3 regions of the Solibacillus sp. R5-41 genome follow, and region 1 is predicted to be linked to each of the others. Evidence: a T-box and tRNA genes for the amino acid it is inferred to sense, from the RefSeq annotation. Region 1 holds a T-box; the other regions hold tRNA genes.
What was found. A T-box is a leader RNA that pairs with one kind of tRNA and senses whether it is charged. The one in region 1 lies ahead of alaS (alanine--tRNA ligase), so its partner is inferred to be a tRNA-Ala.
Positions count from the first base shown of each region.

Region 2: it encodes a tRNA-Ala, which carries the amino acid that the T-box ahead of alaS (alanine--tRNA ligase) is inferred to sense. The anticodon was not compared.
Region 3: it encodes a tRNA-Ala, which carries the amino acid that the T-box ahead of alaS (alanine--tRNA ligase) is inferred to sense. The anticodon was not compared.

Region 1 covers NZ_CP024123.1:3,017,758-3,021,041, reverse strand. Annotated here, with positions in the region: gene yeiL (transcriptional regulator YeiL) at 1-355, opposite strand, end outside; gene CSE16_RS14945 (3-phenylpropionate MFS transporter) at 444-1,595, shown strand; T-box leader at 1,809-2,018, shown strand; gene alaS (alanine--tRNA ligase) at 2,088-3,284, shown strand, end outside.
Region 2 covers NZ_CP024123.1:107,645-110,928, reverse strand. Annotated here, with positions in the region: rRNA gene CSE16_RS00560 (23S ribosomal RNA) at 1-1,850, opposite strand, end outside; tRNA gene CSE16_RS00555 (tRNA-Ala) at 2,007-2,082, opposite strand; tRNA gene CSE16_RS00550 (tRNA-Ile) at 2,117-2,193, opposite strand; rRNA gene CSE16_RS00545 (16S ribosomal RNA) at 2,290-3,284, opposite strand, start outside.
Region 3 covers NZ_CP024123.1:3,719,593-3,722,876, forward strand. Annotated here, with positions in the region: rRNA gene CSE16_RS18495 (23S ribosomal RNA) at 1-1,065, opposite strand, end outside; tRNA gene CSE16_RS18500 (tRNA-Ala) at 1,218-1,293, opposite strand; tRNA gene CSE16_RS18505 (tRNA-Ile) at 1,328-1,404, opposite strand; rRNA gene CSE16_RS18510 (16S ribosomal RNA) at 1,501-3,057, opposite strand.

The sequences.
Region 1 (3,284 bases):
GTTTTTTGCATTGTTGAATGGGGATGGCAAGGCATATCGTTTTTGTGACAGTTTGGATGCCTTTTGAAACTCTTTCGCCATCTATAAGCTCAATTTCGCCCATAAAAATTGGAGATGTAATGAAATCAATGAGTGATACTTTTCCATTTTTGTGTGTTACATATAGCTTGGCTTTCCCTTCGACCATGTAATACAAATACTCTGGATGGGAGCGTTCCTTAAAAATGAATTCTCCTTTTTCAAACTGGTGAACGGCCAAATATGGCGTCATATCAACTGAAAATAATTGATTAATCGGGTATTTTTCAATATAAAACTTCCGTAATTTATTTGTTAAAACTTTCAAATTACTCACCAACTTTATAAAATATGAGATATCTCACATTATTGTAATAAAGAACGTGATATGATTCAACGAAATGTATTGGAGGGAATAAATTTTCATGAACAATCAACGTTGGTTATCTCGAAATTTCTTTACGTTTTTTATTACATGGGGCATATTTTTACCATATTGGACAGGCTGGTTAGTTAATGATAAAGGGTTAACTGTGTCAGACGCGGGCATCATTATGAGCTTCGGCTTAGTGGCACGCGCGTTGTCAACGATGTTTATATTTCCTTATGTATCAAAAATTTTAAGCAATAAGCAAGTTTTATTATTTTTTACAACAATGTCATTGATCGTAACGATTTTTTATATACCAATGGACTCATTCGAAGGCTTGTTTATTGTGACGATGCTATTTAGTGCGATGTATCCTGCGTTATTGCCGGCAGTTGAAAGTGGTGCAGCGACATTAATGCAGCAGGGGGATGTCCATTACGGAAAAGCACGCTCACTTGGTTCTATTGGCTATGTTTTATCGGTATTAGTCATCAGTATGTTTACCGGTACTTACGGGGAACAAGTTATATTATGGTTTATGATTTTAGGGTTAATCGCGTTATTAGCAATTCAGCTACTGCCGGCACCTAAAATTTTACTTATGCGACCTGTGCATGAAAAAAATACGAAGTCCTTATCCATGAAAGGCTTACTTGAAGTGAAAAGCTTTGCTGTTGTGTTACTTGTCGTCATTTTACTACAAGGAGCACATGCCTCTTATTACAGCTATGGATATATTTACATACAAGATTTGAATGTCAACCCATTTTACATTGGCCTTATTTTAAATGTCGCGGTAGTATTTGAAATTATTTATTTCTTAAAGGCGGATACGTTTTTATCAAGCTGGCGCCCGTCATCGTTATTAATTTTAGCTGCAGTAGGTGCTAGTGTGCGCTGGATTACTATCTATTTATTTCCGAGCATCCCTGTATTTATTGTTTCACAAGCGCTTCATGCTCTGTCGTTTGGGGTGGCGCATTATGCATTTATTCGCTACATTACGCAAAACTTACCGAAAGAGCAAATTCCGAATGCACAAGGAATTTATTCGGCATTTGCGATGAGTTTAAGTGCAGCCTTACTAACACTACTCGGTGGTGCACTTTATGAAATAGAACCAGGTCTTGCATTTTTAGGGATGGTCATTTTCACCGTGCCAGCTATCTTCCTAGTTATTTTGACGCGCAATCGATTTAATTATTAACTTGATTCAGTGAGAGGGTTCAAATCCTCACTGAATAGGGGAACTCAGGCTAAAGGAAGGAACCAAAGGCTAAACCCGTCTCTTCTTGTGATAACGCTTTGTAACAAACTCGTGTTGGACCATTCCCCTGGAAAAGAGTTAGCCGAGGCGTAATTGATTTACATTCCATTTGACAGTTTGAATTCATTTTTTTATAATAAAAAGTAGAATACAATGAACACGATGATGGAAAAAGTATGTTTTACAAACGTGTATAGAAAGAGATTTCAAGGCTGAAAAAATCTCCTCGACGTAATTCAGAAAGCTACTCCAGAGTGCAACTAATCCCTGCCGTTTGCTAACGTTACTAGCACTTGAGATATAGTGACTTTATGTCATTATAAATTAGGGTGGTACCGCGAGATAATAGTCTTCGTCCCTTTACTAGGGATGAGGGCTTTTTTGTGTTTACATCATCATTTTTCATTCATAATTATTAGGAGGAAATACAGTATGACAACAAAAACAATGACAGCAACAGAAATTCGTCGTCTATTTTTAGAGTTTTTTAAAGAAAAAGGACATCACCATGAACCATCTGCACCACTTGTGCCAATTAACGATCCATCTTTATTATGGATTAACTCAGGCGTTGCGACATTAAAGCCTTATTTTGACGGACGTATAATTCCGGATAATCCACGTATTACAAATGCGCAAAAATCAATTCGTACAAACGATATTGAAAACGTTGGGAAAACAGCGCGTCACCATACGTTCTTTGAAATGTTAGGGAACTTTTCAATCGGTGATTATTTCAAAAAAGAAGCAATTCATTATGCATGGGAGTTTCTAACTGATGCAAAGTGGATGGGCTTTGAAGCAGAGAAATTATCTATTACAATCCATCCAGAGGACCAAGAAGCGTACGATGTTTGGCATGACGAAATTGGTATTCCAAAGGAACGCTTAATTCGTTTAGAAGGTAATTTCTGGGATATCGGAGAAGGTCCATCTGGTCCAAACTCAGAAATTTTCTATGACCGTGGAGAAGTATACGGCTTTGGTGCGCCTGAGGATGAAATGTATCCAGGTGGCGAAAATGAGCGTTACTTAGAAATTTGGAACCTTGTGTTCTCACAATTTAACCACAATCCAGATGGCACATATACGCCACTACCAAAGCAAAATATTGATACAGGTATGGGGCTTGAACGTATCGTTTCAGTAATTCAAAACGTACCAACGAACTTTGATACAGACCTTTTCATGCCAATCATTGAAAAAGTAGAACAATTTGCGAACCGCAGCTATAAGCGTCCAAATGAAGTTGATTTAAAAGAAATCTTTGGATCATCTGAAGATATTAATACACCGTTCAAAGTAATTGCTGACCATATTCGTACAGTTGCCTTTGCCATTGGTGATGGTGCATTACCGTCAAATGAAGGTCGTGGATACGTATTACGTCGCTTATTACGTCGTGCAGTGCGCTATGCGAAACAAATTGGCATCGAAAAACCGTTCATGTTTGAATTAGTTCCAACAGTTGGCGGAATTATGGAAGATTTCTATCCACAAGTAAAAGAAAAAGAAGCGTTCATTCAACGTGTTATTAAAAATGAAGAAGTTCGATTCCATGAAACATTGGATGGCGGTTTAGCAATTTTCAACGATGTTGTAGAAAGCCAAAAAGCAAAAGGGGAAGCA
Region 2 (3,284 bases), 1.4 Mb from region 1:
CTATACTTCACCTTACGGTTTTGCAGAGACCTGTGTTTTTGCTAAACAGTCGCCTGGGCCTATTCACTGCGGCTCTCGTGCGCTTGCACGCTCAAGAGCACCCCTTCTCCCGAAGTTACGGGGTCATTTTGCCGAGTTCCTTAACGAGAGTTCTCTCGCACACCTTAGGATTCTCTCCTCGACTACCTGTGTCGGTTTGCGGTACGGGCACCTCTCACCTCGATAGAGGCTTTTCTTGGCAGTGTGAAATCAGGAACTTCGTCCATACGGACTCGTCATCACAGCTCAACGTATCAGTGTGCGGATTTGCCTACACACACGCCTTACTGCTTGAACAGAGACAACCAACGCTCTGCTTACCCTATCCTACTGCGTCCCCCCATTTCTCAAACGGTGAGGAGGTGGTACAGGAATATCAACCTGTTGTCCATCGCCTACGCCTATCGGCCTCGGCTTAGGTCCCGACTAACCCTGAGCGGACGAGCCTTCCTCAGGAAACCTTAGTCATACGGTGGACGGGATTCTCACCCGTCTTTCGCTACTCATACCGGCATTCTCACTTCTAAGCGCTCCACCAGTCCTTCCGGTCTGACTTCAACGCCCTTAGAACGCTCTCCTACCACGCATCCATACGGATGCATCCACAGCTTCGGTGAATCGTTTAGCCCCGATAAATTTTCGGCGCAGCGTCACTCGACCAGTGAGCTATTACGCACTCTTTAAATGGTGGCTGCTTCTAAGCCAACATCCTGGTTGTCTAAGCAACGCCACATCCTTTTCCACTTAACGATTACTTTGGGACCTTAGCTGGTGGTCTGGGCTGTTTCCCTCTTGACTACGGATCTTATCACTCGCAGTCTGACTCCCGTGTATAAATATCTGGCATTCGGAGTTTGTCTGAATTCGGTAAAGCGAGATGCCCCCCTAGTCCAAACAGTGCTCTACCTCCAGTATTCTCAATCACGAGGCTAGCCCTAAAGCTATTTCGGAGAGAACCAGCTATCTCCAGGTTCGATTGGAATTTCTCCGCTACCCACACCTCATCCCCGCACTTTTCAACGTGCGTGGGTTCGGGCCTCCAGTAAGTGTTACCTCACCTTCACCCTGGACATGGGTAGATCACCTGGTTTCGGGTCTACGACCACGTACTAATTCGCCCTATTCAGACTCGCTTTCGCTGCGGCTCCGTCTCATCAACTTAACCTCGCACGTAATCGTAACTCGCCGGTTCATTCTACAAAAGGCACGCTATCACCCATTAACGGGCTCTAACTACTTGTAGGCACACGGTTTCAGGATCTATTTCACTCCCCTTCCGGGGTGCTTTTCACCTTTCCCTCACGGTACTGGTTCACTATCGGTCACTAGGTAGTATTTAGCCTTGGGAGATGGTCCTCCCAGATTCCGACGGAATTTCACGTGTTCCGCCGTACTCAGGATACATTCAAGAGGGAATGAGGTTTCACTTACAGGGCTTTTACCTTCTATGGCGGGCCTTTCCAAGCCGCTTCAACTATCTCATTCTTTTGTAACTCCGTATAGAATGTCCTACAACCCCAAAGAGCAAGCTCTTTGGTTTGGGCTCTTCCCGTTTCGCTCGCCGCTACTCAGGGAATCGAATTTTCTTTCTGTTCCTGCAGGTACTTAGATGTTTCAGTTCCCTGCGTCTGTCCTCAACACGCTATGTATTCACGTGAAGATACTATGTGATTAAACATAGTGGGTTCCCCCATTCGGAAATCTCTGGATCAAAGCTTACTTACAGCTCCCCAAAGCATATCGGTGTTAGTGCCGTCCTTCTTCGACTCCTAGTGCCAAGGCATCCACCGTGCGCCCTTATTAACTTAACCAATAAGTTACACTTACTCAAATGAGTAAGATTTTAAAAGATTGCACGATCAATTTCTTGATCATTTGTTTGTTTATTGCTTTCAATGTCGTTTTATCCAGTTTTCAAAGAACAAGTTGGTTTTGCTTTGCAATGAATTTATCACAAAGTCAAATTTTGGTGGAGCCTAGCGGGATCGAACCGCTGACCTCCTGCGTGCAAGGCAGGCGCTCTCCCAGCTGAGCTAAGGCCCCATTTAAATTAAGAGGTATATAAAGTAAATTTATATGGTGGGCCTAAATGGACTCGAACCATCGACCTCACGCTTATCAGGCGTGCGCTCTAACCAGCTGAGCTATAGGCCCTCTTAGAAGTTATAAAATTTATTCATAAACCTTCAAAACTGAACAGCAAACGTTAATGTTTCATTCCATAAGGAATGATTCCGAATATATCCTTAGAAAGGAGGTGATCCAGCCGCACCTTCCGATACGGCTACCTTGTTACGACTTCACCCCAATCATCTATCCCACCTTCGGCGGCTGGCTCCATAAAGGTTACCCCACCGACTTCGGGTGTTACAAACTCTCGTGGTGTGACGGGCGGTGTGTACAAGGCCCGGGAACGTATTCACCGCGGCATGCTGATCCGCGATTACTAGCGATTCCGGCTTCATGTAGGCGAGTTGCAGCCTACAATCCGAACTGAGAACGGTTTTATCGGATTAGCTCCCCCTCGCGGGTTGGCAACCGTTTGTACCGTCCATTGTAGCACGTGTGTAGCCCAGGTCATAAGGGGCATGATGATTTGACGTCATCCCCACCTTCCTCCGGTTTGTCACCGGCAGTCTCCTTAGAGTGCCCAACTAAATGATGGCAACTAAGAATAAGGGTTGCGCTCGTTGCGGGACTTAACCCAACATCTCACGACACGAGCTGACGACAACCATGCACCACCTGTCACCGTTGTCCCCGAAGGGAAAACTGTATCTCTACAGTGGTCAATGGGATGTCAAGACCTGGTAAGGTTCTTCGCGTTGCTTCGAATTAAACCACATGCTCCACCGCTTGTGCGGGCCCCCGTCAATTCCTTTGAGTTTCAGTCTTGCGACCGTACTCCCCAGGCGGAGTGCTTAATGCGTTAGCTGCAGCACTGAGGGGCGGAAACCCCCCAACACTTAGCACTCATCGTTTACGGCGTGGACTACCAGGGTATCTAATCCTGTTTGCTCCCCACGCTTTCGCGCCTCAGTGTCAGTTACAGACCAGATAGTCGCCTTCGCCACTGGTGTTCCTCCAAATCTCTACGCATTTCACCGCTACACTTGGAATTCCACTATCCTCTTCTGCACTCAAGTTTCCCAGTTTCCAATGACCCTCCACGGTTGAGCCGTGGGCTTTCACATCAGACTTAAGAAACCACCTGCGCGCGCTTTACGCCCAATAATTCCGGACAA
Region 3 (3,284 bases), 700 kb from region 1:
AACGATTACTTTGGGACCTTAGCTGGTGGTCTGGGCTGTTTCCCTCTTGACTACGGATCTTATCACTCGCAGTCTGACTCCCGTGTATAAATATCTGGCATTCGGAGTTTGTCTGAATTCGGTAAAGCGAGATGCCCCCCTAGTCCAAACAGTGCTCTACCTCCAGTATTCTCAATCACGAGGCTAGCCCTAAAGCTATTTCGGAGAGAACCAGCTATCTCCAGGTTCGATTGGAATTTCTCCGCTACCCACACCTCATCCCCGCACTTTTCAACGTGCGTGGGTTCGGGCCTCCAGTAAGTGTTACCTCACCTTCACCCTGGACATGGGTAGATCACCTGGTTTCGGGTCTACGACCACGTACTAATTCGCCCTATTCAGACTCGCTTTCGCTGCGGCTCCGTCTCATCAACTTAACCTCGCACGTAATCGTAACTCGCCGGTTCATTCTACAAAAGGCACGCTATCACCCATTAACGGGCTCTAACTACTTGTAGGCACACGGTTTCAGGATCTATTTCACTCCCCTTCCGGGGTGCTTTTCACCTTTCCCTCACGGTACTGGTTCACTATCGGTCACTAGGTAGTATTTAGCCTTGGGAGATGGTCCTCCCAGATTCCGACGGAATTTCACGTGTTCCGCCGTACTCAGGATACATTCAAGAGGGAATGAGGTTTCACTTACAGGGCTTTTACCTTCTATGGCGGGCCTTTCCAAGCCGCTTCAACTATCTCATTCTTTTGTAACTCCGTATAGAATGTCCTACAACCCCAAAGAGCAAGCTCTTTGGTTTGGGCTCTTCCCGTTTCGCTCGCCGCTACTCAGGGAATCGAATTTTCTTTCTGTTCCTGCAGGTACTTAGATGTTTCAGTTCCCTGCGTCTGTCCTCAACACGCTATGTATTCACGTGAAGATACTATGTGATTAAACATAGTGGGTTCCCCCATTCGGAAATCTCTGGATCAAAGCTTACTTACAGCTCCCCAAAGCATATCGGTGTTAGTGCCGTCCTTCTTCGACTCCTAGTGCCAAGGCATCCACCGTGCGCCCTTATTAACTTAACCAATAAGTTACACTTACTCAAATGAGTAAGATTTTAAAAGATTGCACGATCAATTTCTTGATCATTTTTTTATTGCTTTCAATGTCGTTTTATCCAGTTTTCAAAGAACAAGTTATTTTTGCTTTGCAATAATTTTATCACAAAGGCAAGTCTTGGTGGAGCCTAGCGGGATCGAACCGCTGACCTCCTGCGTGCAAGGCAGGCGCTCTCCCAGCTGAGCTAAGGCCCCATTTTAATTAAGAGGTATATAAAACAAATTTATATGGTGGGCCTAAATGGACTCGAACCATCGACCTCACGCTTATCAGGCGTGCGCTCTAACCAGCTGAGCTATAGGCCCTCTTAGAAGTTATATAATTTATTCATAAACCTTCAAAACTGAACAGCAAACGTTAATGTTTCATTCCATAAGGAATGATTCCGAATATATCCTTAGAAAGGAGGTGATCCAGCCGCACCTTCCGATACGGCTACCTTGTTACGACTTCACCCCAATCATCTATCCCACCTTCGGCGGCTGGCTCCATAAAGGTTACCCCACCGACTTCGGGTGTTACAAACTCTCGTGGTGTGACGGGCGGTGTGTACAAGGCCCGGGAACGTATTCACCGCGGCATGCTGATCCGCGATTACTAGCGATTCCGGCTTCATGTAGGCGAGTTGCAGCCTACAATCCGAACTGAGAACGGTTTTATCGGATTAGCTCCCCCTCGCGGGTTGGCAACCGTTTGTACCGTCCATTGTAGCACGTGTGTAGCCCAGGTCATAAGGGGCATGATGATTTGACGTCATCCCCACCTTCCTCCGGTTTGTCACCGGCAGTCTCCTTAGAGTGCCCAACTAAATGATGGCAACTAAGAATAAGGGTTGCGCTCGTTGCGGGACTTAACCCAACATCTCACGACACGAGCTGACGACAACCATGCACCACCTGTCACCGTTGTCCCCGAAGGGAAAACTGTATCTCTACAGTGGTCAATGGGATGTCAAGACCTGGTAAGGTTCTTCGCGTTGCTTCGAATTAAACCACATGCTCCACCGCTTGTGCGGGCCCCCGTCAATTCCTTTGAGTTTCAGTCTTGCGACCGTACTCCCCAGGCGGAGTGCTTAATGCGTTAGCTGCAGCACTGAGGGGCGGAAACCCCCCAACACTTAGCACTCATCGTTTACGGCGTGGACTACCAGGGTATCTAATCCTGTTTGCTCCCCACGCTTTCGCGCCTCAGTGTCAGTTACAGACCAGATAGTCGCCTTCGCCACTGGTGTTCCTCCAAATCTCTACGCATTTCACCGCTACACTTGGAATTCCACTATCCTCTTCTGCACTCAAGTTTCCCAGTTTCCAATGACCCTCCACGGTTGAGCCGTGGGCTTTCACATCAGACTTAAGAAACCACCTGCGCGCGCTTTACGCCCAATAATTCCGGACAACGCTTGCCACCTACGTATTACCGCGGCTGCTGGCACGTAGTTAGCCGTGGCTTTCTAACAAGGTACCGTCAAGGTAGCGCCAGTTACTACGCTACTTGTTCTTCCCTTGCAACAGAGTTTTACGAACCGAAATCCTTCTTCACTCACGCGGCGTTGCTCCATCAGACTTTCGTCCATTGTGGAAGATTCCCTACTGCTGCCTCCCGTAGGAGTCTGGGCCGTGTCTCAGTCCCAGTGTGGCCGATCACCCTCTCAGGTCGGCTACGCATCGTTGCCTTGGTGAGCCGTTACCTCACCAACTAGCTAATGCGCCGCGGGCCCATCCTGTAGTGATAGCCGAAACCATCTTTTAACTTTCGAACATGAGCTCAAAAGTGTTATTCGGTATTAGCCCCGGTTTCCCGGAGTTATCCCAATCTACAGGGTAGGTTACCCACGTGTTACTCACCCGTCCGCCGCTAACTTTCAAAGGATGCAAGCATCCAATGAAAGTCCGCTCGACTTGCATGTATTAGGCACGCCGCCAGCGTTCGTCCTGAGCCAGGATCAAACTCTCCATAAAAGTTAGTTTGAAAGCTCATTTGCTTTGCTAGCGTATCAACATAAAGTTGATATCTATGTTTTGTTTAAGTTCATCACTTAAACGTTTAAATCATTAACGTTTGCTTGTTCAGTTTTCAAGGTTCATGTTGTGTGCGCTGTTTTTGCGACTTCTCTAATTTAACATTTTTGTTTTTCGTTGTCAACAACTTTTTTTAAAAAGTTTTTTTAGTTAACTTGTTAAAACAA